2 regions of the Promicromonospora xylanilytica genome follow, and region 2 is predicted to be linked to the other one. Evidence: predicted binding sites of a transcription regulator. Region 2 holds the regulator's gene; the other holds the start of a gene.

Region 1 (15,430 bases), on a different contig from region 2:
GGCGTGGGACAGGTCGTCCGGACGTCGCTCCTGGCGGCGGTCACCGGAGTGCACGCGTTCCAGGGCACACGGTGGACCGTCGCGGGGGAGGTGGGGCACGCGCAGGGCAACCACCACCCTTCCATCGCGCCGTACGGCCTGTTCCGCTGCCGTGACGGCGCCGTCCAGATCGCCGTCGGGTCCGAGGTGCTGTGGCAGCGGTTCTGCCTGGCCTTCGGGCTCGACGCCGACGCGGAGGGCCTGCGGAGCAACGCCGAGCGGGTGGCCCACCGCGACCAGGTCGTCGAGCTGGTCGAGGCGGCCTTCGCCGACCTCGACGCCGACGTGCTGCTGAGCCGGCTCGCCGACGCCGGGATCCCGGCGGGTCGGGTGCGTACCCTCGACGAGGTGTACGCGTGGGAGCAGACGGCGAGCCAGGGCCTCCTCGTCGACGTGCAGCACACCAGCCTCGGCGCGGTGACGCTGCCCGGCCCGCCGCTGCGGTTCTTCGACCCGTCCGGCGACGAGGTCACCCGGCGCGACCACCAGGCACCCCCGGTCCTGGACGAGCACGCCACCCGGATCCGGGCCTGGCTCGACGAGCCGGTGCCGGGTGAGCCGAGAGCAGGGTCATGACCCGCCGGTGGACCGCGCGTGAGCTGCTCGACCTGGTGCTCGACCCGGGCAGCTTCGAGTCCTGGGACGAACCGGTCGACACGTCCGGGCACCCGGCCCCGTACCGAGCGGTGCTCGCCGCGGCGGCCGAGAAGGCGGGCACCGACGAGTCGGTGCTCACCGGCCGTGGCCACGTCCGCGGACGCCCCGTCGTGGTCGTCGTCAACGAGTTCCGGTTCCTCGGCGGCTCCATCGGCCGGGCCGCCGCGCGGCGCATCACCGCCGCCGTGCGGCGGGCCACCGCGGAACGGCTGCCCCTCCTCGCCACGACGGCGTCGGGCGGCACCAGGATGCAGGAAGGCACCCCCGCGTTCCTCCGCATGGTCGAGATCTCCCGCGCCGTCATGGACCACCGCGACGCCGGTCTGCCCTACCTCGTGTACCTGCGGCACCCCACCACCGGCGGCGTCTACGCGTCGTGGGGCTCGCTCGCGCACCTCACCGTGGCGGAACCCGGCGCACTCGTCGGGTTCCTCGGGCCGCGCGTCGTCGAGGCGCTGACCGGCGCAGCGCTGCCCGAAGGCGTCCAGTCCGCCGAGAACCTCGCCGCCAAGGGGGTGCTCGACGGCGTCGTCGCACCGGAGAACCTGCCGGCGCTGGTCGATCGAACGCTCGCGGTGCTGGTGGACCCGCCGTCGGCGCCGGCGCTCCCCCGCCGGCGGGGAGAGCCCTCCGGGACGACGTCGGCGTGGGACTCCGTGCTGCGGACCCGGGCCGACGGCCGGGTCGGGGTGCGGGACGTGCTCCGGTACGGCGCGTCGGGCACGGTCCGGCTCTCCGGCACGGACGAGGGCGAGCGCGACGAGTCGATGCTGGTGGCGCTCACGCGACTGGACGGGCAGCCCTGCGTGGTGGTCGGCCAGGACCGGACCCGGCAGTCCGACCGGACGCCGATGGGTCCCGCCGCGCTGCGGGTGGCGCGGCGCGCGATGGGACTCGCCGAGGAGCTGCGGCTGCCCCTGGTCGCCGTGATCGACACCCCCGGCGCCGAGCTCTCGCAGTCCGCTGAGGAAGGTGCCATCGCCGGCGAGATCGCGCGCTGCATGGCGGCGCTCACCCAGATGACCGTGCCCACGCTGTCGGTGATCCTCGGCCAGGGCTGCGGCGGCGGGGCGCTCGCGCTGCTGCCCGCGCGGACCGTGATCGCCGCGGAGCACGCCTGGCTGTCGCCGCTGCCGCCCGAGGGCGCGAGCGTCATCGTGCACGGGGACATGGTGCACGCGGCGGAGCTGGCCGAGGCGCAGCACGTGCGCGCGGTCGACCTGCTCGCCGAGGGCGCGGTGCAGCGCGTGGTCCCTGAGCACGGCGACGACACGGTGCGGGACGTGGCCGTGGCGGTCGCGGCGGAGTGCGCGGCGGTGCTGAGCACGGTACCTGGCAGATGATCGGCAGAACGTCGGGTGGTCGGAGGACGTCGAGACCTATCGGGCGGCCCTATCGCTTCTGGAGGGCCTTGCGCACCTGCTGCGCCAGGGCGAACACGAGCAGCACGGCGAAGGCTATCGACGCGACGTCGTCGGGCAGGGCGACGGACAGGCTCGCGCCGCCGAAGGAGAAGACCGACGCCACCAGCCCGATGATCGCCGCCGTGCGCAGGTGGACCAGGCGGTTGCGTGCGTTGACCCAGGTCCCGGAGACGGCGGTCGGGATCATGGCGACCAGCGACGTGCCCTTGGCCAGGGCCGGCGCGAAGTCGAACAGGGCGGACAGGCCTGGCACGGCGAGCTGTCCTCCACCGATGCCCAGCAGCCCGGACGCGATGCCCATGACCAGGCCCAGGCCCACCATCCCTGCCCCGTCGAGCAGGCTGGGGACGCCCTGTGCGCTGTCCACGGACGGCGGTTCCCCGAACGCGTCCAGCACCGACCGCACGATCCCCGCGACGAGCACCCCGACGAAGAGCCAGCGCAGCAGGGTCTCCGGGACGCGGGCGAGCAGCCGTGCTCCGACCACGGCGCCGGTCACGGCACCGACGACGAGCAGCCCCGCCGCGATCAGGTCGACGGCGTCGTGCGTCAGGTAGGGGATCGAGCCGACGATCGCCGCCGGGAGGATCGCCGCGAGCGAGTAGGCGCTGGCCCGGCGCTGCGTCAGCCCGCCGAGCGAGGTCAGGAGCGGCACCATCACGATGCCGCCGCCCAGGCCGAACAGGCCTGAGAAGGCCCCGCCGACGATCCCGACGACGGCGGCGCGGGGTGGAGTCAGGGAGTCGTCAGTCTGGTCGGTCACCCCGCGATGATCTCAGGTGCGCCGCGATGGTCCGCGCGCAGTCCTCCGGCCCGGTGCTCGTGGTGTCGACCTCCAGGTCGTAGGCGACATCCTCGTGGACCACGTCCGCCTGCTTCGCTGCCATGCCCGCCACGCGGTCGCCGCGCGCGGCCTCGCGGCGCCCGGCCTCCGCGGCGGAGCAGCGCACGCCGACCCAGAGCGTCGGCACGTCGCCGAGGGCGTCCAGCCAGCGCTGCTGGGACCGGGCGCCACCGAGGAAGACGTCGTCAACCACCAGGTGCGCACCCGCGCGGGCCATGGCGACGAGCCCGGTGATCCAGGCGTCCTGCAGCGCCATGAACTCCTCGCCGACGTCGACGCCGCCGTCGTCCGCGAACCCGATGCCGTCGCCGCCGGACGTCAGGCGGGTCGGCATCGCGTCCACGAGGGTGTCGATGCTGAGCGACAGCCACGCGTCCGGGAGACCGGCCTGGAGGCTGCGCGCTATCGCGGACTTCCCGGAGCTCGATCCGCCGTTGAGAACGATGACCTGGGTGTTCATGCGAGAACGGTACGAGTGTGGGTGGCGGGCGCTACAGTGAATTCCAAGGTTGAGTGGAATAGACTCAACTTTGACCCCGTTTCATCTCGTACAGACTTCAGCATCCCTGGGAGGCCTCATGGACACCAAGTTCACGACCATGTCGCAGCAGGCGATCGGCGACGCCATCCAGTCGGCGTCGGCGGCCGGCAACCCGCAGCTCGAGCCGGTCCACCTGCTCGCCTCGCTGCTCCAGCAGGAGCGCGGCGTGGCCACGGGCCTGCTCGACGCGGTCGGTGCGAACGCGCAGGCGATCGGCCAGCAGGTGCGCGCGGCTCTGATCGCGCTGCCCCAGGCCAGCGGGGCGAGCACCGCCCAGCCGAGCGCGAGCCGGGCGATGGCGACGGTCCTGGACCTGGCGGCGAAGGAGGCGCAGGGGCTGGGCGACGAGTACGTCTCCACGGAGCACCTGCTCATCGCGATAGCGGCCGGCCAGTCCGCAGCGGCTCGCACCCTGTCCGACGCCGGGGCGACCGCCGACGCCCTGCGTGCGGCGCTGCCCGCCGTCCGGGGATCCGGCCGGGTCACCAGCCCCAACCCCGAAGGCACGTACAAGGCACTGGAGCAGTACGGCACCGACCTGACGCAGCGTGCCAGGGACGGCAAGCTGGACCCGGTGATCGGTCGCGACTCCGAGATCCGCCGCGTGATCCAGGTGCTGAGCCGCCGCACCAAGAACAACCCCGTGCTCATCGGTGAGCCCGGCGTCGGCAAGACCGCCGTCGTCGAGGGGCTGGCCCAGCGGGTCGTCGCGGGCGACGTGCCGGAGTCCCTGAAGGACAAGCGGCTGGTCGCGCTGGACCTGGCCTCGATGGTGGCGGGAGCGAAGTACCGCGGTGAGTTCGAGGAGCGCCTCAAGGCGGTCCTCGAGGAGATCACCGCGTCGGACGGCGAGGTGGTCACCTTCATCGACGAGCTGCACACCGTGGTCGGTGCGGGGGCCGGCGGTGAGGGCGCGATGGACGCGGGCAACATGCTCAAGCCGATGCTCGCGCGCGGCGAGCTGCGCATGGTGGGCGCGACCACGCTCGACGAGTACCGGGAGCACATCGAGAAGGACCCCGCCCTGGAACGCCGCTTCCAGCAGGTCTTCGTGGGCGAGCCGTCGGTCGAGGACACGGTCGCGATCCTGCGCGGGCTCAAGGAACGCTACGAGGCGCACCACAAGGTGACCATCGCCGACTCGGCGCTCGTCGCCGCCGCCTCGCTCTCCGACCGGTACATCTCCGGACGGCAGCTCCCCGACAAGGCGATCGACCTGGTCGACGAGGCCGCGTCCCGGCTGCGCATGGAGCTCGACTCCTCCCCCGTGGAGATCGACGAGCTGCAGCGCGCCGTCACTCGCCTGGAGATGGAAGAGGTGGTGCTCTCCGAGTCGGAGGACGCCGCCTCCGAGGAGCGCCTGCAGCGTCTCCGGGCCGACCTCGCGGACCGTCGCGAGGCGCTCGCCGCACTCACCGCACGCTGGGAGTCCGAGAAGGCGGGGCACAACCGCGTCGGTGACCTGCGAGCGCGCCTCGACGAGCTGCGGACCGACGCCGAGCGCAAGCTGCGCGAGGGCGACCTCGAGGGTGCCGCACGCATCCGGTACGGCGACATCCCTGTGGTCGAGAAGGAGCTCGTCGCGGCAGAGGAGGCGGAGGCGACGAGCCAGGGCTCGGCGGGTTCGACCGCCGGCGACCCGCTCGTCGCACCGGCAGAGACCGCGCCGATGATCGCCGACAAGGTGGGCGCGGACGAGATCGCCGAGGTGGTCGCGGCCTGGACCGGCATCCCGGCGGGGCGCATGCTGCAGGGCGAGTCGGAGAAGCTCCTGCACATGGAGGAGGTCCTCGGCGCGCGCCTCATCGGGCAGCGGACCGCGGTGGCCGCGGTGTCCGACGCCGTGCGCCGCACCAGGGCCGGCGTCTCGGACCCGGACCGGCCCACCGGCTCCTTCCTGTTCCTCGGCCCCACCGGCGTGGGCAAGACGGAGCTCGCCAAGGCGCTCGCCGACTTCCTGTTCGACGACGAGCGCGCCATGGTGCGCATCGACATGTCCGAGTACGGCGAGAAGCACTCCGTCGCCCGGCTCGTGGGCGCGCCTCCGGGCTACGTCGGGTACGAGGAGGGCGGTCAGCTCACGGAGGCGGTCCGGCGGCGGCCCTACTCGGTGGTGCTGCTGGACGAGGTGGAGAAGGCGCACCCCGAGGTCTTCGACGTGCTGCTCCAGGTGCTCGACGACGGCCGCCTCACCGACGGCCAGGGCCGCACCGTCGACTTCCGCAACACGATCCTCGTCCTGACGTCGAACCTCGGCTCGCAGTTCCTCGTGGAACCGATGCTGTCGGACGAGGAGCGGCGCGAGTCCGTGATGACGGCCGTGCGGGCGTCGTTCAAGCCCGAGTTCCTCAACCGGCTCGATGACGTGGTCGTCTTCGACGCGCTGACTCTGGCCGAGCTCGGCAGCATCGTCGAGCTGCAGGTCGGCGCCTTCGCGAAGCGGCTGGAGGACCGGCGCATCACCCTCGATGTCACGGAGGCAGCCCGGGAGTGGCTCGCGCTGGAGGGTTTCGACCCGGCGTACGGCGCCCGTCCGCTGCGTCGTCTGGTGCAGCGCGAGATCGGCGACCGCCTGGCGCGGCTGCTGCTCGCCGGTGAGGTGTCCGACGGCGACACCGTGGTCGTGGACAGGGCGGACGGCGGCGACGGCCTGGCTCTCGACCGCAAGGCGCTGACCGTGTGATCGAGCGGTCTGCGTGTACGTCGATCGGCGTACACGGGATTACGCAGATCGGTCGATGTGGAGCATGGCATCCGCCTGCGATCCTGGGGGCACGAGGGAACGACCGTGCGATCGGTTCCGGCGAGTGACCGCCGGACACCGCCGTGTGATGGTGTTGTGAAGGTGAGAGCCCGACCGCCCAGAACCAGAAATCTCGCGCGTCCCTCTGTGTGTGCGGGGTGAGACCGTGCGCGGTGTGCCGCGCACGGTCCCCGCACGGTCAAGGCGCGCGGGGGGCGAGCCGACGGGGGCCACCGGAAGGGCAGACGGTCAGGGAGGGCCTGATGCTGCGGTTCCACTTCACTTCGGATGATCTAGCCCGGGTCCGGATCGCTCCGGGCCCGGACCCTCTGTGGGAGGTGCTGCTCAGCGCCCACGTGGTGAACCAGCGTCCGGGCAGCATGCTGTTCGGGCCGTGGCGGCAGCGGGTGCTGTCCGGGATGGGGCCCGCAGCCCGGATGCTGCTGCGGCTGACGCCACCGCGCGGGTACTCGCCGGACTTCCTCACGCCGGTGACGGGCACCGACGACTTCGAGTCCGGGCTCGACGCGGTGCTGTCCACCCCGCGGAAGCGGCTGAGCAACGACATCGCGCTGCTGGCGCGCGGGCACAAGCCGCAGCTCTGGATGCGCGACCTCGCCGACGGTTCCGCACCGGCGGTGCGCGGGCTCGGCGTCGCTCTGCGCGCCTACTACGAGCACGCGGTGGCGCCGTACTGGAGCGGCATCCGCGCCGCGGTCGACGTCGACCGCGCGACCCGGACCCGTGCGTGGATGGAGGGCGGCACGGAGCTGGCGCTCCGCACCCTGCACCCTTCGATCCGGTGGCAGCACCCGGTCCTCACGGTCGCGACCGTCGCCGAACGGGACGTGCACCTCGCCGGGCGTGGCCTGCTGATCATCCCGTCGTACTTCTGCGTGCGGGTCCCGATCACCCTGGCGGACGCCGAGCTGCCGCCCGTGCTGATCTACCCGATCGTGCGCGAACCCGTAGGGCCCGAGCGCAGCGTGGAGTCCCGGCTCGACGGCGGACGTCAGCTCACCGCACTCCTCGGCCGCACCAGGGCCGCGGTGCTGCGCGTGCTCGGCACCGGGGCCACGACCAGCGAGATCGCGCACCGGCTGGCGATCTCACCCGCGTCGGCGTCGGAGCACGCGACGGTGCTGCGCAACGCGGGCCTCATCACCAGCGGGCGTGAACGCAACACCGTGATCCACGCCCTGACCCCGCTGGGTCAGACTCTGCTCGAGGGCTGCGCCGGACGGACACCGGCGACTGTGCCGGTCACTGCAGCAGATCCTGCGTGATCGGCTCGGCGGTGGTCGCGAGGCACAGGCCGACCCGGTCACCGTCGTCCCACGACTCCGCGCTGGGACCCCAGACCACATAGCTCACGGAGTCGGCGAGAGGGCTCGTCCGCGCGATAGGGCCGAGCTGCTTGGTGCCGCACACCTGGGCCACCCGCTTGTCGACCTCGTCCCGACCCGGCCAGACGGCGGCGTCGGCGAAGTCGGTGCGGCCCACCACCTGGGCGGTGTGCGAGGCGTCGCAAGGAACGGCGAGCACCTGGGAGACCTCGCCGTCCTCGGGGATCGACTCGACGCACGACCCGAGCACCAGCTGCAGCGGGTGCACCTCCCGGGGTTCCGCGATCATCGCCTCGATGGGTTCCCACTGCTGCTTGCTCACCACGTTCGCGATGATGGTGACGACGACCACCACGGCGACGACAGCCGCGGCCGCGCCGCCGATCAAGGTGATCCGGCGACGCTTGGCGGTCTCCTCAGCCGGCGTCGGCGGGTGCCAGCCGGCGTAGGAGGCCTCGGGGGCGTAGCCGTGCACGGCTGGGAATGTCTGCGCGGAGCTGTTGCGGGCCGCGGGGAACGGCGACGGCGGTTGCTGCGGCCCGGAGCCCTGTCCCGGCGGGTGGGGCTGGTACTGCGGCGCCGTTCCGGGGGAGGGGAACGGGCTGGGCGGAGCGGCAGGGACCGGGGCGAACGCGGCGGGCGGCGCGAAGAGCTCCGCCTGCTCGGCGCGCGACTCGTCGGCCGCGGGCTCCGCCGCGGCGTCCTCCGCTCCGGGTGCCCCGGCGGGCGCCGCGGCGGCCGTGTCCTCGGCAGGGGCCTGGCCCTCGGCCTCGTGGTCCTTGGCGGCTTCGTGGTCCTCGGCGGCTTCCGCCTCGCCGGTCTCTGTCTTGCTGGTCTCTGTCTTGCCGGTCTCTGTCTTGCTGGCTTCTGCCTCGCCGGCTTCGGCCTCGCCTGCGACCGTGCGGGGCCCGAGCGCCTTCTTGTGCGCCGCCGTGATGGCGGCGAACGAGAGCGCCTTGAAGTCGAGCGGCTCGTCGCTGCCGGGTGCCTTGCCGGCGCTGGTGCTGGGCGCGTCGCTGGTGCTGGTTGCGTCGCCGGTGCCGGATTCTTCCGCTTCGCTGGTGCCGTCCGCCGCGGACGCCTCAGCGGCCGGTGACGGGGTCGCGGGCTTCGCGTCCTGGGCGGGTGGAGCCGGCTCGGCGGGTGCGGGCGGCTGCGCTGCCGGCGGCACGATGCTGATCTCTTCCGTCGGTGCCGCGGAGGGCTTCGGCCGGTTCGGCACTTCCGGAGCGGCCGGTGGCGTCGGGGACTCGACTGCCGCCTCCGCGTTCGCGGGCGCCTCCTCGTCCGGCGCGGCGGGCGCCCCGGGTGCGGGCGTCGTGGCTTCGGCGGGCGCCGCTGCCTCGGCGGGCGTTGCGTCCGGCGTCGCCGCCGTGGTGGTCGGCTCGACGGCCGCGTCGACAGGTTCCACCTGCGTGGTTGCCGTGACGGGCTCGCTCTGCGCGACCGGCTCGGCTTCCGCGGCGGTCCCTGCGGTGGGTGCGACGGCGTCCGGCTCCGGGCCGGCCTGCGGTGCGGGCTCCGGGGAGCCTGGTGTGGCGCCCGCCGTCGGCTCCTCAGCAGCCTCCACAGCAGCGTCCTCAGCCGTCGCCTCGTCGGCTGCCGCGGCCTCCGCCTCAGCGGCTCCTGCGGTGTCCGGGGGGGCGTCGTCGTTCGGCGGCACGCTTCCGCCGTCCGGACCGTCGTCCGGACCGCCGTCCGGCCGCTCGGGCTCCTCCGCGCCGGAGGCGGACTCGCCGCCTGCCTCGGCCGTGTCGGGTGCGGTGCCCGGCTCCGCCTCGACCGCGGACGCCGTCTCGACAGGATCCGTGGCGGGGACCATGTCGACTTCGGTGGCGGCCGGGGACTGGTCGGGCGTCGACGTCATGCAGGTTAACTTACCGACATTCGGCAACGACCCTGGCACCGGGACGACACCGATGACCAGTGGGCTCCATTTATGGACAATTTCACCCGCTGATTTCCCCATCATGGGTGGAACCTCAAGGCGCCCTGACCCGTACAGCGAGGTGTCAGTCGGTCAGGTCGACGATTACGGGCACGTGGTCCGAGGCGCCCTTTCCCTTGCGCTCGTCCCGGTCGATGACGGCCCCGGACGCCCGGCCGGCGAGCGCGGGCGACGCCCAGCAGAAGTCGATCCGCAGCCCCTTGTTCCGGGGGAAGGCGAGCTGCTGATAGTCCCAGTAGGTGTAGGTGTGCTCCGCGGGGAGGAACTTCCGTGTCAGCTCGGTGTACCCGGCGTCACCGAATGCGTCGAACGCGGCCCGCTCCGGCGGGGACACGTGGGTCTTGCCCTCGAACGCCGTGGCGTCGTACACGTCGGTGTCGAGCGGGATCACGTTCCAGTCGCCCATGAGCGCGACGGCGTCCCCCTGGCTCGCCCAGGTCTGTGCCGAGGCACGCAGGGCCTCCAGCCAGGCGAGCTTGTACGTGTAGTGGGGGTCGCCGAGCGCGCGGCCATGGGGTACGTACAGGCTCCACACCCGGACGCCGCCGCAGGTCGCGCCGATCGCCCGCGCCTCGATCGGCGGCACGACGTCGAGCAGCGGGTCCTGGTCGTCCTCGATGACCGCCTTCGCGAACCCCGGCTGTCCCGGGAACTGGGTGGTGACGTCGGCCAGGCCGACCCTCGACACGATCGCCACACCGTTCCACTGCGAGAGCCCGAAGTGCGCCACCTCGTACCCGGCGGCCTCGAACGCGGCCGCAGGGAACTGGTCGTCCCGGCACTTGGTCTCCTGGACCGCCAGCACGTCGGCGTCGGACCGGTCGAGAAAGGCGAGCACGCGGTCGACCCGCGTGCGGATGGAGTTGACGTTCCAGGTGACGAGGCGCACGTGGTCAGCGTACGTGGGGCAACAGGATGTCCGACTGTCCGCTGCCACATCCCCGACTTCGGTCCCTTGCACGGCACAGAGAATGACTTCGGTCGCTTGCTCTGAGATCGGTCAATCAAACGACCGATCTCAGAGCAACCGACCGAAGTCAGAACGGCCGCCGTGCAAGCGACCGAAGTCAGAACCGCTGCCGTGCAACCGACCGAAGTCAGAACGGCCGCCGTGCAAGTGGCCGGCGCCAGGAAGGCGCAGCTGTGATTCCCGCCGCACTTCTCGGGCCCTGGCAACCGTGAGGTTCACCCCGACTACCCTTGCTTCGTGCAGATCCTCACCAGGCGCCGCGCCGCCGGCACCGTCGCCGTACTGACCTCCGTGGCGCTCCTCGGGGCGTGCACCGCCGGCAGCTCCTCCGGTGAGGAGAACGGCGCGCGGACCGACGTCGTCGTCGGCCTGACCGGGGAACCGACCAACCTCGACTTCACGACCACGTCCGGCTCGGCCATCCCGCAGCTGCTGATGAACAACGTGTACGAGGGCCTCGTGACCATCGACCAGGAAGGCGACGTCCAGCCCCAGCTCGCCAGGTCCTGGGAGGTCAACGGCGACCGCACCGTCTACACCTTCACGCTGCACGACGGCGTCACGTTCTCCGACGGCACACGGTTCACCGCGGACGACGTCGTGGCCTCGATCGACCGGGTCAAGGAGGACTGGACGCTGAGCCTCAAGTCCAAGATGGACGTGGTGGAGCGCGCCGAGGCGAAGAGCGACACCGAGGTCGCGGTGACCCTGGAGCGCCCGAGCAACGCGTGGCTGTTCGACATGGGCACGTCCGTCGGCGCCATGTTCCCCGACGACCTGTCCGCCGACCTGGCCACCGAGGCCGTCGGCACCGGCCCCTACACGGTCGAGGAGGTCGCGACCGGTGAGCACATCACGCTCGCCGCCCGTGACGACTACTGGGGCGATCCGCCCGCGATCACCGACGTCACCGTGCGCTACTTCGCGGACGCCAACGCCCAGGCCAACGCCGTCCGCGCCGGCGACATCGACATGGCGTACAACCTGCAGACCCCCGACCTGCTGGCCGGGCTCGAGCAGGACGAGGACCTGCAGGTCATCGACGGCACGTCGACCGGCGAGGTCCTGCTCGCACTGAACAACGCCGAGCCGCCCTTCGACGACCTCAGGGTCCGCCGTGCCGTCATGCACGCGATCGACCGGCAGGCCGTGCTCGACACGGCGTGGGCGGGCCACGGCCAGCTCATCGGCTCGATGGTGCCGCCCACCGACCCGTACTACCAGGACCTGACCGGCGCCTACCCCTACGACCCCGACCAGGCCAGGGAGCTGCTGAAGGAGGCAGGCGCCGAGGACCTCAGCATCACGTTCGACGTCCCGACCCGCCCCTACGCCGAGGCCGTGGCCCAGGTCGTCGTGTCCCAGCTCCAGGACGTCGGCATCGACGCGACCATCGTGCCCGCGGAGTTTCCCGCCGTCTGGCTCGACAAGGTGTTCACCAAGCACGACTACCAGATGTCCGTGATCCTCCACACCGAGGCCAGGGACCTGCTGACGATCTTCGGCGACCCCGACTACTACATCGGCTACGACAACCCGGAGCTCGCCCAGCTCGCCGAGGAGGCGGACCGGGGCAGCCCCGACACGTACGTCGCGGGCATGCAGCAGGTCGCAAGGATGATCGTCGACGACGCGGCGAGCGACCCGCTGTTCCTGTTCCCCAACACGGTGGTGGCGGACGCCCGCCTGACGGGCATCGCCGCGAACGCCACCACGGAGTCCATGGACCTCACCGGCCTGCGCTGGTCGGACGGCTGACGCGGCGGGACGCCGGAGACAACCCGTGGCCAGACATCTCGCCTCGCACCTCGCCCAGCTCGTCGCCACGCTCCTCGTGGCGACAGCGGCGATCTTCGTGCTGCTGCGGGTGCTGCCCGGCGACCCGGCGGTCGTCGCGCTCGGGATCGAGGCGTCGCCGGAGGCGCTCGCGGCCTGGCGCGCCGAGCACGGCACGGACGGGCCGCTGCTCGCCCAGTACCTCGAGTGGGTCGGCGGCCTGGTCACCGGGGACCTCGGCACCAGCTACGTGACGGCGCAGGACCTGACGCCGCTGGTCGCGGACCGGGTCCAGGTCACCGGCATCCTCGTGCTCCTCGGCATGCTGATCGCTCTCGTCGTGGCGGTGCCGGTGGGCACGCTCGCCGCCGTCTGGCACCGTAGCGCCGGCGGTGTGACGCTCTCCGCGGTGAGCCAGGTGGGTGTGGCCGTACCGAACTTCCTCGTGGGTGTGCTGCTCGTGGCCCTGTTCGCGGTGCGGCTGGGCTGGCTGCCCTCCGGCGGCTGGACGGCGCCCGCCGACGGGCTCGGGGAGTTCTGGCGGCACGTGCTGCTGCCCGCCGTCGCGCTGGGGTCCGTGCAGGCCGCGATCATCACCCGGTACGTGCGCAGCGCCGTGCTGGAGATCATGCGTGAGGACTTCCTGCGCACCGCGCGCGCCAAAGGCCTCACGTTCACGGGCGCACTCGTCAAGCACGGGCTGCGGAACGCCGGCGTGCCGATCGTGACCGTCGTGGGCGTGCAGATCGCGTCGATGCTGATCGGCGCCGTCGTGATCGAGCGCGTGTTCGCCGTGCCCGGTCTCGGGAGTCTGCTGCTGGACTCGGTGGGCAACCGCGACCTGCTCGCCGTGCAGTCGATCGTCGCGGTGCTCGTGGTGCTGGTGGTGCTGCTGAACTTCCTGGTCGACCTCGCCTACACCCTGCTGGACCCGCGGCTCAGGAGGGCCTCATGAGCGACCCGGCCACGGCCGCCGTCGGCCCGCCGCTGCCCGACCTCGGACCGGCCGCCGAACCTCGCCGCCCCGGCAGGCACCCCCAGCTCGTGATCGGTGCGGTGCTGGTGGGCCTGGTCGTGGTCACGGCGCTGGTGTCGCTGGCCTGGACGCCGTACGACCCGGAGCACGCCGGTGCCGACCGGCTCCTGCCGCCGGGTGCCGAGCACTGGCTGGGCACCGACCGGTTCGGCCGTGACGTGTTCTCGCAGGTGATGGCCGGCGCGCGGATCACCCTGCTGGTGGGGGTCGTCGCGGTCGGGATCGCCGCGGTGGTGGGCGTACCGCTCGGCGTGCTCGCGGGGATGCGCGGCGGGCGCCTCGGCGCGCTCCTGATGCGGGGCAGCGACATCCTGCTCGCCTTCCCCGGCCTCCTGCTCGCGATCGTGCTGGGTGCCGTCTACGGCGCGGGCACGGTGACGGCGATGGTCGCGCTCGGTATCGGCTCGATCCCCGCCTTCGCGCGCGTGGCTCGCAGCGGGACCCTCCAGGTCATGCGGTCCGACTACGTGCTCGCCGCCCGCGCGGCGAACCGCGGGGAGGCCGCGACGGCGGCACGGCACGTGCTGCCCAACATCGCCGGCACGGTGCTGGTGCAGTGCTCGGTGAACTTCGCGATCGCCGTGCTCGCGGAGGCGGGCCTGTCGTTCCTCGGCCTGGGCACGCCCCCGCCCACGCCGTCCTGGGGCCGCATGCTCCAGGAGTCGCAGCAGTTCCTCGGCGTCGCCGACCACCTCGCGATCGTGCCCGGCGTCGCCATCGCGGTGGCCGTGCTCGGCTTCAACCTGCTCGGCGACGGGCTGCGCGACGTGCTCGACCCGAGACTCTCGGCGGCCTCCCCGGCCGAGCGGAACCGGCCGGCCGGGTCCGGGCCGGTGGGCGAGGCGGCCGGGGCGGCGCCCGACGTGTCCCTCGCCCTCGACGTCCAGGACCTGAGCGTCCGGACCGCCGGCGGCCGCACCCTCCTGTCCGACGTGTCCCTCCGCGTCGCCAGGGGCGAGCGGGTGGGCCTGATCGGCGAGTCCGGGTCGGGCAAGACGATGACGGCCCTCGCGACGCTCGGTTTGCTGCCCGACGGGGTGGCGGCGACCGGGCACGTAGCCCTCGACGGGGTGCCGGGGAACCTCCTGGACCGGGGCGAGCGCGCGCTGGCGCGGCTGCGCGGCACGGCGGTCTCGATGGTGTTCCAGGAGCCGATGACCGCACTCAACCCGCTGATGCGGGTGGGCAGGCAAGTCGCCGAGACGATGACGGTGCACGGCGTCGCGCACCCGGTCGCCGCGTCCCGGGCCGCTGAGCTGCTCGCGGAGGTGGGCCTGCCGGACGGCGCCGACCGGCGGTACCCGCACGAGCTGTCGGGCGGGCAGCGGCAGCGGGTGGTGCTCGCGATGGCGCTGGCCAACGACCCCGCCGTGCTGGTGGCGGACGAGCCGACCACCGCCCTCGACGTCACCGTGCAGCGCCAGGTGCTCGATCTCATGCTGCGACTGGTCCAGGACCGGGGTGCCGGTCTCCTGTTCATCACGCACGACCTCGCCGTGGTGTCCCAGGTGTGCGAGCGGGTGGTGGTGCTGCTCGACGGCGTGGTGGTCGAGGAGGGGCCCGTCGCCGAGGTCTTCGCACGCCCTCGGCACGAGTACACGAGGCGCCTGCTCGCGGCGTCGACGCTCGAGCCGCGCGCCGCGACCGGGTCGGCGGAGACCGTGTCGGCGCAGACCGGGCCGGTCGAGGCGACCGGGCCGGCCGCCGTCCGGGACCCGGCGCTCATCCAGGTCGAGGAGGTCACCAGGACCTATCTGCGCCGAGGCCAGACCGTGCACGCGCTGCGGGGCGTCTCCCTGGAGGTCCGGGCCGGGCAGCGGTTCGGCATCGTGGGGGAGTCCGGCTCGGGCAAGTCGACGCTGCTGCGGATCGTGTCGGGTCTGGACCGCGCGACGTCCGGCCGGGTCGTCAGCGCGGGCGTGGACCTGAGCGCGCCGCCCCGGGGCGCGTTCGGACGGGACACGGGCCGGCCGACGCCGACGGCGGACCTGGGCGACCTCCGTGCGGCCCTGCAGCTCGTGTTCCAGGACCCGTACGGCTCGCTCGACCCGCGGATGACCGTCGGCGACATCGTGGCCGAGCCGCTCCTGAACCCCGCGAACGTGC
Region 2 (15,430 bases):
TCGTCGACCTCTCGCACACGTCGGCGGGCACCATGCGCCACGCGCTGCGCGTCACCTCGTCCCCGGTCATGTTCAGCCACTCGAGCGCTCGTGCCGTCTGCGACGTCCCGCGCAACGTGCCCGACGACGTCCTGGGCGCCCTCGCGACCAACGGCGGCGTCTGCATGGTGACGTTCGTGCCGCAGTTCGTGTCGCCCGCCGTCGCCGCCTGGCGGGCAGAAGGCGCCGAGGCAGCCGCCGCCGAGGGGATCAAGAACACCGACATCGGCGCGTTCGAGCCCTTCATGCGGCAGTGGCGGGCCGGGCACCCCCAGCCGCGCACCACGCTGTCCGACGTCGTCGCCCACGTCGAGCACGTCCGCGAGGTCGCCGGCGTCGACCACGTCGGCCTGGGCGGCGACTACGACGGCACGCCCAGCCTGCCCGAGGGGCTCGAGGACGTGACGGGATACCCGGCGCTGCTCGCGGCGCTCGCGGACAACGGCTGGTCCGACGCCGACCTCGGCAAGCTGGCCAGCGGAAACATGCTGCGCGTGCTCCGGGAGGCCGAGCGCGCGGCCGCGCCGACCGGACGCTGACTCAGCCCCGGACGCCGGCTCAGCCGGGGAGCTGGACCACCTTGCGCTGGAAGCCCAGTGCCACCTTCTGCAGGGACTCGAGCGGCTCCTGCTCGTTGTGGTAGCTGATCTGCCGCAGCATCGAGCCGGACGAGGCGAGCAGCGCGACGATCACGTCGCGCGCGTCCTCCCGCGTCTCGAGCGCCTCCTGCAGCAGGTCCTGGACGTGAGGTGATCTGAGACCGTCTTCCTCGGGATCGAGCAGAGCTGTCAGGAGCGCAATGGACAACGAGCTTCCGTGGATGCTTGCCATGGTGGTCTCCCCCCGTCGGGGCCCGGGGTTCCCGGGCATCAGGCACCCGCGGGCCGGGCCCGCGGGGTACTCGTCCGACGCCCCACCCCCTGTGGCCTCGGTCGTGCACCCTTGTGTACCGCAGGTCCGGGCGTCGCGCCTGTTGACGTGGGCGAAAAACGTCCTCAGTCGTGCAGGATCAGCTGGAACAGGACGTGGTCCTGCCACTGCCCGCCGATCTTCAGATAGCTGGGCGCGAAGCCGATCCGCTCGAACCCGGCCCTGGCCAGCACGGCCTGCGACGCCTCGTTGTGCGGGAGCGTCGCGGCCTGCAGCCGGTGCAGGCCCAGCTCGTCCCGCGCGTGGGCGACGAGCGCCTCGATGGCGCGGGTCATCAGGCCCTGGCCGGTGAACCGGGCGTCGAGCCAGTAGCCGACGTGCCCGTTGTCGAACGCGCCGCGCACGATGTCGGTGAGGTTCAGCCTGCCCACGATCTCCCCGTCGGCCTCCAGCACCGTGTGCAGCGCGCGACCCGTGGAGTTCTCCAGGACCTGCGCCCAGAGCCGCTCCTTGTGCCACTCCTCGGTGTAGAACTCCTCGGGCCGGGCAGGGTCCCACGGGGCGAGGTGCTCGCGGTTGCGGGCGTAGCCGTGTGCGAGCGCCACGGCGTCGTCCTTGGTCAGCTCGCGCAGCGTGACGTCGTCGGTCAGGGCGATCTCTAAGGGCATGGCGAACACGATAATCCGGTCCCGGCCAGGCGCGGCCGACGACCTGACCGGGTATCCGCCGCGCGCCGGAACTTTCCGGCCACGGTGAATGTTGAGTGAAGTGGGCTCAACTTTGGCGGTGCGGGCTTGCTTCTCCGTGAGCTCCCGCTTAAGTTGAGTGCAGAAGACTCAATCTGTCGTAGGAAGGCAGCAATATGGCACGCGCAGTAGGAATCGACCTCGGCACCACGAACTCGGTGGTGTCGGTCCTCGAAGGTGGCGAGCCCACCGTGATCGCCAACGCGGAGGGCTCGCGGACCACCCCGTCGGTGGTCGCGTTCTCCAAGACGGGCGAGGTCCTCGTGGGTGAGGTCGCCAAGCGCCAGGCGGTCACCAACGTGGACCGCACCATCTCGTCGGTCAAGCGTCACATGGGTACCGACTGGTCCCAGGACATCGACGACAAGAAGTACACCCCGCAGGAGATCTCCGCCCGCATCCTCGGCAAGCTCAAGCGCGACGCGGAGGAGTACCTCGGCGAGCCCGTCACGGAGGCCGTGATCACGGTCCCCGCGTACTTCAACGACGCCGAGCGCCAGGCGACGAAGGACGCCGGCCAGATCGCCGGCCTCGACGTCAAGCGCATCGTCAACGAGCCCACCGCCGCTGCCCTCGCCTACGGTCTGGACAAGGGCAAGGAGGACGAGCTCATCCTGGTCTTCGACCTCGGTGGCGGCACGTTCGACGTCTCCCTGCTCGAGGTGGGCAAGGACGAGGACGACTTCTCGACCATCCAGGTGCGCGCCACGTCCGGTGACAACCGGCTCGGCGGCGACGACTGGGACTTCCGCGTCGTGGAGCACCTCATCAAGCAGGTGAAGAACTCCTCCGGCGTCGACCTGTCCAAGGACAAGATCGCGCTGCAGCGTCTGCGCGAGGCCGCGGAGCAGGCCAAGAAGGAGCTCTCGTCCGCGACGAGCACCAACATCTCGATGCAGTACCTCTCGATGAGCGAGAACGGCCCCATCCACCTGGACGAGAAGCTCACGCGCGCTCAGTTCCAGCAGATGACGCAGGACCTCATCGACCGCACCAAGGCGCCGTTCCACGCGGTCATCCGTGACGCCGGCATCTCGGTCTCCGACATCGACCACGTCGTGCTCGTGGGTGGCTCCACCCGCATGCCCGCCGTGACCGAGGTCATCAAGGAGCTCACGGGTGGCCGCGAGCCGAACAAGGGCGTGAACCCGGACGAGGTCGTCGCCGTCGGCGCCGCCCTGCAGGCCGGCGTCATCTCCGGCGACCGCAAGGACGTCCTGCTGATCGACGTCACCCCGCTGTCCCTCGGTATCGAGACCAAGGGTGGCGTGATGACCAAGCTCATCGAGCGCAACACGGCCATCCCGACCAAGCGCAGCGAGGTCTTCTCCACGGCTGACGACAACCAGCCGTCCGTGGCGATCCAGGTGTTCCAGGGCGAGCGCGAGTTCACCCGCGACAACAAGCCGCTGGGCGTCTTCGAGCTCACCGGTATCGCGCCGGCCCCGCGCGGCGTGCCGCAGATCGAGGTCACGTTCGACATCGACGCGAACGGCATCGTGCACGTGTCCGCCAAGGACCGTGGCACGGGCATGGAGCAGTCGATGAAGATCACCGGCGGCTCGGCCCTCCCCAAGGAGGACATCGACCGCATGGTCAAGGACGCCGAGCTGCACGCCGAGGAGGACAAGAAGCGTCGCGAGGACGCGGACACCCGCAACCAGGCCGAGACCTTCGCGTACTCCATGGAGAAGCAGATCACGGACAACCGCGACAAGCTCCCGGCCGAGGTCGTCACCGAGGTCGAGGCGGACATCGCCGCGGTCAAGTCCGCGCTCGAGGGCGAGGACTCGGAGGCCGTGAAGACCTCGTACGAGAAGCTCGGCGCCTCCTCGCAGAAGATCGGCGAGGCCCTGTACTCCGCCGAGCAGCCCGCCGCGCAGGGCGCGGAGGGTGGCCCGCAGACGGCGAACGCACAGTCCGCCCCGGAGGAGGACGTCGTCGACGCCGAGATCGTGGACGATGAGGACGAGCGCAAGTGACCGAAGAGAACCCGCAGGGACCTCCCGAGCCCGAGGGCTCGGAGGAGCACCCCTTCCAGTTCACGGACAAGCGCAAGGTGAACAACTCCGGCGAGCAGAGCCGGCCGGCGAAGCCGTCCGAGCCCGCGGCGACGGACGAGGCCGCGGCGACGGACGAGGCCGCGGCGACGGACGAGGCCGCGGCGACGGACGAGGCCGCGGCGACGGACGAGGCCGCGGCGACGGACGAGGCCGCGGCGACGGACGAGGCCGCGGCGACGGACGAGGCCGCCGAGGGCGAGCAGCCTTCCTCCGGCGACCCGCTGGAGGGGCTCGACTTCGAGCCGTCCGGCGACGCCGCGGAGGCCTCGGAGGTCCTCAAGGCGAAGGCCGAGGCCGCCGAGCACCTGGACGCGCTGCAGCGTGAGCGAGCCAGCTTCACGAACTACCGCAACCGGGCGCTGCGTGACCAGGACGCGGCGCGGGACCGGGGCGTGCAGGACGTGCTGGTCGCACTGATGCCCGTGCTCGACGACATCGAGCGCGCCAAGCAGCACGGCGAGCTGAGCGGTCCCATGGCGGCGATCGCGGAGAAGCTCGACCAGAGCCTGCAGAAGTTCGGCATCGAGCGCTACGGCACGGTGGGCGAGGAGTTCGACCCCACGGTGCACGAGGCGCTCATGCACTCGACCGACGCTGACGCGACGGCGGCCACCGTGAACCTCGTGGTGGAGCCGGGCTACAAGATCGGCGACAAGGTGGTCCGGGCGGCACGAGTGGGCGTCGTCGGACCGGAGTGATCTCTCGGTGGTCGAGCCTGTCGAGGCGGGAGTCTCGGCGGGCTCGGCCACCGGTATCGACGCGGAAGGAGGTGCCATGACCGGTCAGGACTGGATGGAGAAGGACTTCTACGCCGTGCTGGGCGTGTCCAAGGACGCCGACGACGCGGCCATCAAGAGGGCCTATCGCAAGCTGGCGCGCCAGTACCACCCCGATCAGAACCAGGGCAACGCCTCCGCGGAGTCCAGGTTCAAGGAGATCGGCGAGGCCTACGCCGTGCTGTCCGACCCGGAGCAGCGCCGTCAGTACGACGCCGTGCGTGCCATGGCGGGCGGTGCACGCTTCTCCGCCGGTCCGGGGGGCGCCGGGGCGGGTGGCTTCGAGGACATCATGGGCGCCATGTTCGGTGGCGGCCAGGGCCCCGCAGGGCGGGGCGGTCCCCGCGTGCGGTACTCCCAGGGTGGCAACGCGGGTCCCGGCTTCGAGGACATCCTCGGCTCGATGTTCGGCGCGAACCGCTCGGGCTACGGCTCGGCCGGCCCCACGGGGTTCACCGCGCCGACCCAGGGCGCCGACATCGTCGCGCAGGTCACCCTGCCGTTCCGTGCGGCCGTCGAGGGCACGACCGCTGAGCTGGAGGTCAACGGCCGGACCATCACGGCCCGGATCCCCGCGGGTATCAACGACGGCAAGAAGCTCCGCCTCCGTGGCAAGGGCAAGCCGGGCGTCGGTGGTGGCCCCGCGGGCGACCTGGTGGTCACGGTGCACGTGACGCCGCATCCGGTCTGGACGCTGGACGGTCTTGACCTGCGGATGACGGTGCCCGTCACGTTCGCGGAGGCCGCGCTCGGCACCACGCTGAAGGTGCCGACGCTCGACGGCGCGACCGTGCGGCTGAAGGTGCCGGCGGGGACCCCCTCGGGCCGGGCCCTCCGCGTCAAGGGGCGGGGCGTGCAGACGGCGACGGCGAACGGCGACCTGCTCGTGAGCGTTCAGGTGGTCGTGCCGCAGAAGCTCAGCAAGAAGGCCAGGCAGGCGCTCGAGTCGTTTGCCGCGGAGAGCGACGGCGAGGACGTGCGCGCAGGGCTGGCCGAGCGGGCGGCGGAATGACCATCGGCGCGGTGGGGCATATGTCCCACCGCGCCGAGGTCGGTTAGCCTGCCCGCACGCACAAGCGAACGAGACATGGGGAGGAGCACATGGTTGACGACGACGCACCCGTGCTTACCGTCTCCAAGGCGGCCGCTCTCGCGGGAATGCATCCCCAGACCCTGCGGCAGTACGACCGGCTCGGCCTGGTGGTACCGCGCCGCACCCGTGGCCGCGGCCGCCGGTACTCCCGCCGGGACGTGGCGCGCCTGCTGCAGGTGCAGCGGCTCGCGCAGGTCGAGGGCATCAACCTCGCCGGGATCAAGCGCATCCTCGACCTGGAGGCGCACGTCTCCGTGCTCGAGGAACGCCTCGGTGACCTGCTGATGCGGGTCCAGGAGGAGGGCCGTGTGTTCGCGGCGGGCCCGGACGCCGGCGATGTCGTGGTGGTGCAGCGCGGCCAGCGGGTCCGTAGCGCCGCCATGCGCGTCGACCTCGAGCACCGAGGTGTGGGCGGCGGTGCGGTCGTCCTCTGGCGGCCGGCACCGCGCCGCGAGAGCTGAGCACCCGCCCTCGCGCGACCGGAATTTCGGCAACGCAATTCTTTCTTTAATGGGGAGGATTGGCGCGGGTATAGGTAAGGCATTCCTTGCTCTACGCGTTCTGCATTTCCGGAATAGGATCTTCCTGTTGGAGATGTCCACCGCACCACGCGAGGAGCCAACCATGAGCACGCTGATGGAGATGCCGGAGGTCGCCGAGTGCTCGATCGACGGCTGCGGCTACAACCACGACCACGGCTGCCACGCAGGAGCCGTCACCATCGCGGGGCACAGGGGCGACGCCTCCTGCGCCACGTTCATCCCGCTGAGCACCAAGGGCGGTCTCGAGAAGGTCATCGCGCACGTCGGCGCCTGCCAGCGCGGCGAGTGCACGCACAACGACAACCTGGAGTGCAGCGCCCCCTCGATCCGGGTGGGCGCCGGCCCGGAGGACCCAGGGCACGCGGACTGCCTCACCTTTGAGGAACGCTGACCTGACCCGTACGCAGTCGGAGCGCCCGCTCGGCGATGAGCGGGCGCTCCGCTGTGGGTGCCTGGTCGTGCGGGGGCTCAGGGGGTTCGAGGACCTCAGCGAGCCAGGTGGTCCAGCAGCAGCAAGGCGTCGTCGTGCGTCCCGGGCAGGCGCTCCACCCAGACCCTGGTCGGCCGGCGTACCTCCGTGGTGAGACCGAGCACCTCGGCGTTGCGCTCCACGACGCGGCGCAGCGACTGACCCAGCTCCGCGGTCGTCGGGCCGCGCTCGCACAGCACCACGAAGGTGCCGTCGTCGACGGCGGCCATCGGGTGGCCCTCGCCGAAGACCTGGTGCAGCGTGCGGCCGATGGCGGCGGAGCGCGCGAGCCGCTGCCACGTGTCCAGGCTGTCGAGGCCGACGTCGAGCACGAGCAGGCAGTGGGAGGCGCCCGCTGTGGTGCCCGAGCGTTGCGCCGTGCCGTAGGTCTCGCGCAGCCGCTCGCCCAGGTACTCGCCCGTCGGTAGACCGGTCGACGGGTCGTGCGTGGCCACCTGGTACGGCACGCGCTCGCGCGCGCCGACCCAGCCGATGGCCGCGGCGCGCAGTGCGCCGACGTCGGTGGGCCGACCGAACGCCGCGTAGAGGCAGGCGACATCGTCGAGGGCCTCGGTGATGCCCGCGCCCACGTCCGCCCGCGCCGCGCCAAGACGTTCCGCGGGCGCGATCACGCCGCGGCCCTCGGCCAGTGCCTCGGCCAGCGCTTCCGCGGCAGGATGCTCCCAGTCGTTCGGCCGGATCCAGACCGACGCAAGACTGGTTGCGCGCCACCGCTCACGCAGGTCATGTACACGCACCCGCGCCTCCTGCTGTGACTCGCTCATGATGAAGGGACCCTCACGGTGATACATCATGACGCACCTTCGGCGGTGGTGTACCGCACTTCACCCCAATCCGATGGGGGAAATGTTTTTTCCACCCCTAAAACGCCGGTGTGGCTCTATAGTCTTTGGCAGGACACAGCCGAGAGTCTGGGTAGACGTGAAGCAAGCCGAGAGCAGCACGGGGGGCACTCCGAGCGACGCGGAACTGATCCTGCAGGTCAGGTCAGGTGACCGCGACGCTTTTGGCGTGCTCTACGCGCGGCACGCGGCGGCCGCTCGCGCGCTCGCGCGGCAGTACGTCTCACCCGCCGACGCCGACGACGTGGTCGCGGACGCGTTCAGCAAGCTGTTCGAGATGCTTCGTCGCGGCGCCGGACCAGACACCGGGTTCCGTCCCTACCTGTACACCGTGGTCCGCCACCGGTCGTTCGACGTCTCCAGGGGAGCCGCCCGTACGCGCCCCAGCACGGACGACGAGATCGAGTCGGTGCTCGGCAGGGTCGCCTCCCAGGACGACCCGGCGCTCGCCGGCTTCGAACGCAGCGTGGTCTCCAGGGCCTACTTCGACCTGCCCGAGCGGTGGCGCGAGGTGCTCTGGTACGTGCTGGTCGACGACCTGAAGCCCGCGCAGGTGGCGCCGGTGCTCGGTCTCAGCCCCAACGGTGTCTCCGCCCTGCTCTACCGTGCGAAGGAAGCGCTGCGCGCCGGGTACCTGCAGCAGCACCTGACGCACGCGCCGTCGGACACCTGCCGCTCCGTGAACCCGCTCCTCGGTGGCTACGTACGCGACAGCCTGTCCAAGCGGGAGACCGCGAAGATCGACGACCATCTCGGGACGTGCGGCACGTGCAGCGCCCTCGTGCTCGAGCTGCACGACGTGGCGCACGGCATGAAGACCGTCATCGCCCCGCTGGTGCTCGGCGCCGGCGGTCTCGCCCTCGTCGGGGCCGGTGCCCCGATCGGTGGCCTGGTCGCCGCGGCGAAGGCCGGTGCGGGCGCGGCGGCCGGCAGCGCCCCGACGGCGACCGCGACGGTGGGCGTCGCCTCGACGGGCACGTTCTCCGGGGCCGTGTCGTCAGCGGTCTCGGCAACGGCCAGCGCCGTCTCGGCGACCGCTGGTGCGGTGGCGTCCGCCGCCGCGGCCGCCACGGGTGGCAGCGTGGCGGCCGGCGCGCTCGCCGTCGCCGCCGTCGGCATGGTCGCGGCGCTGCAGATCGCCGCACCTCCCGCCGCCGAGCCCGTGCTCGCGGACCAGGTGATCACCACGACGGACGGCCAGGCGCTGCCGGAGGCCGAGGACGTCCAGGGCAGGCCCGTCCTCCCGACCGACGTCGAGCCGGGCGAGGGCACCAGCACGAGCACGAGCACGTACCTCGTCGTCGACTACGCGGACGCCTCGAAGCCGCTGGCGCCCCGGGAGCCCCAGAAGCTGGGCCTCACGGTCGAGAACACCGGCGACACCGCGACCACCGGTACCCAGCTGCAGATCACGCTCCCCCAGGGGCTGAACGTGGTGCGGCCGGACGGCCCGTTCGGCACCGGTGTCGGCAGCGTGCTGGCGACGTCCGTGGAGCCGAGCGAGGGAACCGGCACGCCGTCGTCCGGGCCGACCGCCGGCACCGGCGACGCCACGCAAGCACCCACGAGCGCCGACAGCGCGAGCGAGCCGGAGTCCGACGCAGACGCCGGGGCAGGCGTACCCGACACGTCCGGCGAGACGCAGGCGATGCCGAGCTCGTCTCCCAGCGCGCCGCCCACCGTGGGGCCGATCCCGGACGACGGCCCGGCCGCCTGCATGCCGACCGAGCAGGCGAACGTGCTGGTCTGCTCGCTCGGCGAGGTCGCACCGGGCCAGCACCACCATGTCGAGGTGCCCGTGCAGGCCAACTCCGGCGGCGACTACCCGGTCGGTGCGGAGGTCTGGGCCGACGGCATGGAGCACGTCGCGATCAACCTTCCCGGCCGCACGGTGGCGGCCTTTGGTCCTGAGCTGTCCGCGGCGAGCGACGACGTCTCGCTCGCGAGCCCTGGCACCGCCGCGCTGCCGGTCCGGGTGGTCAGCACGGGTGACCGCGCGGTCTCCGCCGGCTGGTCGGTCGAGGTGACGCTCCCCGAGGGCGTCCGGCCCACCACGTCGCAGCCCGAGCTGTCCTGCGCGGCCGGCGCGCTGCCCGGTGCGTGGCTCTGCGCGCCGCTCGCCGGGACGGTCCCGGCGGCCCTGGAACCCGGCGACACCCTGGACACCACGCTGAACGTCACGACGGCCGCCGACGCGTCGTCGGCGACGCCCACGGTGCTCGGTGCCGCGAACGTCCGTCCGGTCGTCCCCAAGGGGCACGCCCGCTCCGCCTCGGCCACACTGGCCGTCACGTCGGCGTGGGCGAACGCCGGCGCCGGTGCCGGTGCGGTCGGCGCCTCCTGCCTCGCCGAAGGCGGAGCCGGCACGGCGAACGCCGTCGTGACGGGCGCGTACACCAACACGACGCAGCACACGGTGCGCGTCGCGCTCGAGGCGGCCGGTGGCAGTGCCTCCTCCGGGAAGGACGTTGCCCCCGGCTCGTCCACGCAGCTCACCGTCCCCGACGGCCTGCGGGTCCCGGCGGGCCAGGCGGTCTTCGTGCTGGCCACCGTGGTGGACGGGAAGACCTACACGACACGTGTTCCAGCGGGCGACCACAAGGCGGCGGACTGCTACGCGCCCGCGTGGGGCACACAGACGAGCGCGAAGACCTACAACGCGGGCGGCACCGTCGGCGTGGAAGGCACCGTGACCAACACGTCGGACGAGTCGCTGACCGTCGTCATGGCGGTCCCGGTGGGCGACACCGTCCTGGAGTCCCCGGGCCGCCCCGTGGCGCCGGGTGGCACCGTCAACCTGACCGTGAACACGAACCGCACCCACCTGGAGAAGGGCGACGTCACGTTCCGCCTCTCGCGGAGCGGGGTGGACACCGACGGCGACCGGCCCGCCGGCCCGGTCGTGCCGCAGACGAACCCGAAGGCGCCCCATGGCGGCGCCCTGATCGCGCCGGCGAGCGGCGACGCACCGGTCGCGGGAGGCGCCTGCGTGTTCGACGCCCAGCAGGACCGTTCGGTGCGGACGTTCGTCGTCACGGCCGACAACACGGGTTCGACCCTTCCCGTGCGGTTCCACGTCGGGGACGTGACCAAGACCGTCCCGGCGGGGGAGGTCATGTCGATCGAGTACCCGGTCGTCTGGGGCACCGGGACCGCGACCCTCACGGCGGCGGGCAAGACGCTCAGGACGATGGACGTCGCGTTCGAGTCGTGCGCCCAGCTCACCTGGCCCGAGACGGTCTCGGTCGACACCGCCGCGCAGTGCGCGGACCACAACGTGCGCCTCACGGCGACGGTGAACAACGGGTCGGGACGTGACTGGCTGGGTGTGCTGGTCCGCGACAGCAGCGGCGAGGTCGGTCCCGAGCAGCAGGTCGCCGCGGGCGGGGCCACCACGCTCGAGCTCATCAGGGAGACCGCGATCAGCCGCGAGGGCAACGTCACGGTGCGGCTCACCCGTCAGCTCGAGGGGCGCGGCCACACGGTGGAGCAGTCGTTCTTCGTCGACGGCAAGGTCTGCATCGGCGACGTGTGCGAGCCGACGCCGGCCGCGCCCGCCGCTACCTCCGCGCTCACGCCCGAGACGCAGCGGCCGCGCTGGCCGTGGTTCGCGGAGTGCAGCAGCCGGCCCGCCGACGAGGCCTGACGCCCCGGGCTCAGACGATGCCGTACAGGCGGTCGCCAGCGTCACCCAGACCGGGCACGATGTAGGCCCGCTCGTCGAGACGCTCGTCGACCGCGGCGACGACGACGGTCAGGTTCAGCCGGTCGCCCACGTGCTCCTCGAGCGCCTGGATGCCCTCGGGGGCGGCCAGCAGGCAGACCGCGGTCACCTCGCGGGCGCCGCGCTCCAGCACGTAGTCGATGGCCGCGACCAGCGTGCCGCCGGTGGCGAGCATCGGGTCGATGAGGAAGACGTGCCGACCCGTGAGATCGTCGGGCAGGCGGTTGGCGTAGGTGACGGCCTTGAACGTCTCCTCGTCACGCACGAGGCCGAGGAACCCGACCTCCGCCGTCGGGAGCAGGCGGCTCATGCCGTCGAGCATGCCCAGCCCGGCCCGGAGGATCGGCACCACGAGCGGCGGCGGCGACGCGAGTCGGGTGCCCGTCATGGTGGTGACCGGCGTCCGCACCTCGTGCGGCTCGGTGACGATGTCGCGCGTGGCCTCGTAGGCCAGCAGCGTGACGAGCTCGTCGACCAGCAGGCGGAAGGTGGGTGAGGCGGTGGTCTCGTCCCGCAGGACGGTCAGCTTGTGGGCGACCAGCGGGTGATCGACGACGTGGAGGCGCATGGGCCCAACGCTACCGGGCGGCACCCCGCAGGGACCGCGGGGCGCCTCGAAACGTTGCCAGCGCCACACCGCCCGTCCTCACCCGGTTGGCGGACGCAGGGGTCACTAGGGTGACCTGTGTGTCTGACTGGTCAGCGGGACTGAGCGCCCTGAGCGCGGCCGAACGCCGCGCGCACTGGGAGAGCTGGATGGGCGTGGCCCTCGACGAGGCCCGGCGGGCCCTCGACACCGGCGACGTACCGGTCGGTGCGCTGGTGCTCGACGAGTCGGGACGGGTGATCGGCGTCGGGCACAACGAACGAGAGGCGACGGGGGACCCGACCGCCCACGCCGAGGTGCTAGCGATGCGGGCCGCGGCGGCGGCCCGGGGCGAGTGGCGGCTGGACGGCTGCACGCTCGTGGTCACCCTGGAGCCGTGCCCGATGTGCGCGGGCGCGCTGGTCCAGGCGAGGGTGGGACGGCTCGTCCTCGGCGCCTGGGACCCGAAGGCCGGCGCCACCGGATCCGTGTGGGACCTGGTGCGCGACCAGCGCGCGCTGCACGAGGTCGAGGTGCTCGGCGGCCTGCGCGAGGTGGAGTGCGGGGCGCTGCTCCGCGAGTTCTTCGAGGTGCGGCGGGGCTAGCCGCTGCGCCGCCGTCAGACCTGTGGCAAACGCGGAGTGCAGCTGGTCGAGCAGCGTGCGCACCCGGTGCGTCGATGCAAGAGGATCTCGGGTCAGCGGGGTGCCGCCTTGTGCGAAATGGAACACAGAGCGGCGCCGTGGGGCCTCCCTCGGCATACCCTCGTAGGCGTGTTCCCTCAAGCTCGACCCACCACGTGGAACCCTGAACCCGTCGAGGTCGCCCGCACCACCGTGGACGACGCCGTCGAGGTGCTGACCGGCCTGCGGTTCACCGCGCTCACGGGTGCCGGCATCTCGACGGACTCCGGCATCCCCGACTACCGGGGGCCCGACTCCCCGCCCCGCAGCCCGATGACCTACCAGCAGTTCGTGGGCGACGCGGAGTTCCGCCGCCACTACTGGGCCCGTAACCACGTGGGCTGGCAGCACGTGAACCGGTCGGTGCCGAACGCGGGGCACCGGGCGCTCGTCCGGCTCGAGGAGCGTGACCTGCTCGCGGGGATCATCACGCAGAACGTGGACCTGCTGCACGAGGACGCGGGCTCCCGCAACGTCATCGACCTGCACGGACGCTACGACCGCGTGATCTGCCTGACCTGCGGCCGCGTCATCTCGCGCACGCACCTCGCCGAGCGGCTCGACGCCCTCAACCCCGGCTTCCTGGAGTCCGTGGGAGACGTCGCGGACATCGAGATCGCGCCCGACGCCGACGCCGTCATCGAGTCGACCGCGCACTTCAAGCCGGCGCCGTGCGAGTTCTGCGGGGGAGTGCTCAAGCCCGAGATCGTGTACTTCGGCGAGAACGTGCCGCGCGAGCGGGTGGAGCGGGCCTTCGCGCTGGTGGACTCCGCGGACGCGCTGCTCGTCGCCGGCTCGTCCCTGACCGTGATGAGCGGGCTGCGGTTCGTGCGGCACGCCGCGACCGAGGGCAAGCCCGTGGTGATCGTGAACCGCGGGATCACGCGGGGCGACAAGTACGCGACGGTGAAGATCGAGTCGGGCACGAGCGACGTCCTGGCCCAGCTGGCCGAGCGTCTCTGAGCGACGCGGGTCAGTGGGCGGACAGGTCCGTGATGGCGGCGTGGCCCGTGGGGGAGAGCGTCAGCACCCGTTCGCCCGGGTGCAGCCGCACGTCCTCGCGGTACAGCTCGGCGAGCTGGTCGGCCGCCTCGGAGTCCCCGGCGTCGGCGGCGACGAGCAGGTAGGCGAGCTCGTCGGCGACGGCATCGAACTCGGCGTCGGACATGTCGGTGCCCGGGAGGCCGGACTCCTCGACCCAGGTCGCCACCTGCCCGCCGCCGGCCTCGCGGACGTACCGCGTGCCCAGCTCCGGGCCCCACAGGTCCCAGAGCAGCAGCTCGTCACGGTGCCGGTGTGCCACCTCGAACAGCACGTAGTACCGCACGAAGTCCTTGCCGTGCAGGTGCGGCAGGTCCGGCCCCACACCGAACGTCTCCGGGTCGGCGGTGCCGCCGCGGATCGCGAGCCACGACTCGGCGGCCGTCAGGAACGGTGACCCGGGCCCGGTGGGGATGTCGTTGACGTCGAAGTCGAAGTCGTCCTGGTCGAGCTCCGGGTCGAACCGTACCCAGCGGTCGCCGTCCCAGCGCTCGCCCACGACGTGGTCACTGTTCCAGCCCGGCGTGAAGTACGTCGCGAACCCGATCCGGGACCGTGCCGGGATTCCCTGCGTGCGCAGCACGCCGAGCGCCAGGAGCGTGTGGTCGCGACAGCAGCCGGCCACCTGCTGCGCCCGTGTGCGCGGCCCGTCGAGCGGCGCACGGGTCTCGGCGGCGTCCAGGATCGAGGTCAGCCAGCGGCGGTCTGGATCGGCCTTCTGCGTCTCGGTCAGCGCCGGGCCCTCGGACCGGTAGTGCATGACGGCGGAGCAGACGAACCGGTGCAGCTCCTCCGGGTCGGTGCTCAGCTCGGAGAAGTATCCTGCGTGATTTCCGGGGTTCGAGTACGGACTGTGGTCCGAGTAGTCGAAGAGCGTGGGCGCGGGCATCGGTGTCCTCCCTCGGCGGTGTCGGAACAGTACCTCGCGACGCGCAAGATGTGACAGCCCCGCCGCCGGAGCACGGTGCGGGCCCGACACATGATGCCTTGGTCGCCTCCACCCCTTGACGTGCCAATTCACCCGCCCCACACTGTTCTACAACCTTGTAGAAGCCGGAGCGACGACGGTCCGGCCCTGGAATGTGAGCGCTCACAACCGGGCTCCGTCGCTGTTGGCACGTACCGGACGGAGGCAACGATGCACCAGTTCCGAGCACGATCCACCAGCGGCACCCGACGTCGACAGGCGGCCGTGGCGCTGCTCGTCGCGGCGGGACTCGCGATCAGCCCGGCGGCGTCGGGCACGACGGCGGCGGGTGTGGCGGCGCCCGCCGCGCCGACCGCCGTGGCCGACTACCCGAACCCGGGTGTCGTCACCGGGAGCACCGGCGTGCACGACCCCGAGGTCGTCAAGACGCCCGCCGGCGGCTACCTGCTCGCCCACACGGGTGACGGGGTCACGCTGAAGACGTCCACCGACCGCACCCGGTGGGACGACGCCGGGGCGGCGTTCCCGAACGGCGTCCCGTGGGCGCACGCCTACACGAACGGCAGCAACCACGTGTGGGCCCCGGACATCACGTACGTCAACGGCCGCTACTACCTGTACTACTCGGCCTCGACGTTCGGCTCGAACCGCTCCGGCATCTTTCTCGCCACGAGCACCACGGGCGCGCAGGGTTCGTGGACCAACCACGGGCTCGTCATCGAGTCGAGGACGTCGGACAGCTGGAACGCGATCGACCCCAACCTCGTCATCGACCAGTCGGGTCGCTGGTACCTGAGCTTCGGCTCCTTCTGGTCGGGCCTCAAGATGATCGGTCTCGACCCCTCGACGGGCAAGCGGTCCGGCACCGAGCTCCACAGCATCGCCGGCCGCGGCGGCGGCGCCATCGAGGCGCCGACCATCCACCACAGGGGCGGTTACTACTACCTGTTCGTCTCGTTCGACGCGTGCTGCCAGGGCGCGAACAGCACGTACCGCGTGATGGTGGG

The links. Region 2 encodes HspR, which represses chaperone genes until heat shock. Its sites were predicted from a motif close to AAGTTGAGTCNNNNNGACTCAACTT; they were not measured.
Region 1: clpB (ATP-dependent chaperone ClpB) is a predicted target of HspR. The motif match lies at 3,471-3,495, and genes of this name have one in related genera.

Annotation. Positions count from the first base shown of each region.
Region 1 is NZ_BAAGRP010000001.1:233,901-249,330, reverse strand. It holds gene ACYVK7_RS01105 (CaiB/BaiF CoA transferase family protein) at 1-615, shown strand, start outside; gene ACYVK7_RS01100 (carboxyl transferase domain-containing protein) at 612-2,039, shown strand; gene ACYVK7_RS01095 (sulfite exporter TauE/SafE family protein) at 2,089-2,883, opposite strand; gene cpt (chloramphenicol phosphotransferase CPT) at 2,867-3,424, opposite strand; gene clpB (ATP-dependent chaperone ClpB) at 3,543-6,188, shown strand; gene ACYVK7_RS01080 (ArsR/SmtB family transcription factor) at 6,512-7,534, shown strand; gene ACYVK7_RS01075 (septum formation family protein) at 7,512-9,461, opposite strand; gene ACYVK7_RS01070 (exodeoxyribonuclease III) at 9,607-10,431, opposite strand; gene ACYVK7_RS01065 (ABC transporter substrate-binding protein) at 10,750-12,270, shown strand; gene ACYVK7_RS01060 (ABC transporter permease) at 12,296-13,243, shown strand; gene ACYVK7_RS01055 (dipeptide ABC transporter ATP-binding protein) at 13,240-15,430, shown strand, end outside.
Region 2 is NZ_BAAGRP010000003.1:54,526-69,955, forward strand. It holds gene ACYVK7_RS03815 (dipeptidase) at 1-578, shown strand, start outside; gene ACYVK7_RS03820 (hypothetical protein) at 598-870, opposite strand; gene ACYVK7_RS03825 (GNAT family N-acetyltransferase) at 1,035-1,577, opposite strand; gene dnaK (molecular chaperone DnaK) at 1,772-3,637, shown strand; gene grpE (nucleotide exchange factor GrpE) at 3,634-4,416, shown strand; gene ACYVK7_RS03840 (DnaJ C-terminal domain-containing protein) at 4,493-5,506, shown strand; gene ACYVK7_RS03845 (heat shock protein transcriptional repressor HspR) at 5,596-6,048, shown strand; gene ACYVK7_RS03850 (DUF1540 domain-containing protein) at 6,212-6,520, shown strand; gene ACYVK7_RS03855 (hypothetical protein) at 6,616-7,383, opposite strand; gene ACYVK7_RS03860 (RNA polymerase sigma factor) at 7,631-11,107, shown strand; gene upp (uracil phosphoribosyltransferase) at 11,118-11,753, opposite strand; gene ACYVK7_RS03870 (nucleoside deaminase) at 11,942-12,376, shown strand; gene ACYVK7_RS03875 (Sir2 family NAD-dependent protein deacetylase) at 12,608-13,417, shown strand; gene ACYVK7_RS03880 (transglutaminase-like domain-containing protein) at 13,428-14,384, opposite strand; gene ACYVK7_RS03885 (arabinan endo-1,5-alpha-L-arabinosidase) at 14,634-15,430, shown strand, end outside.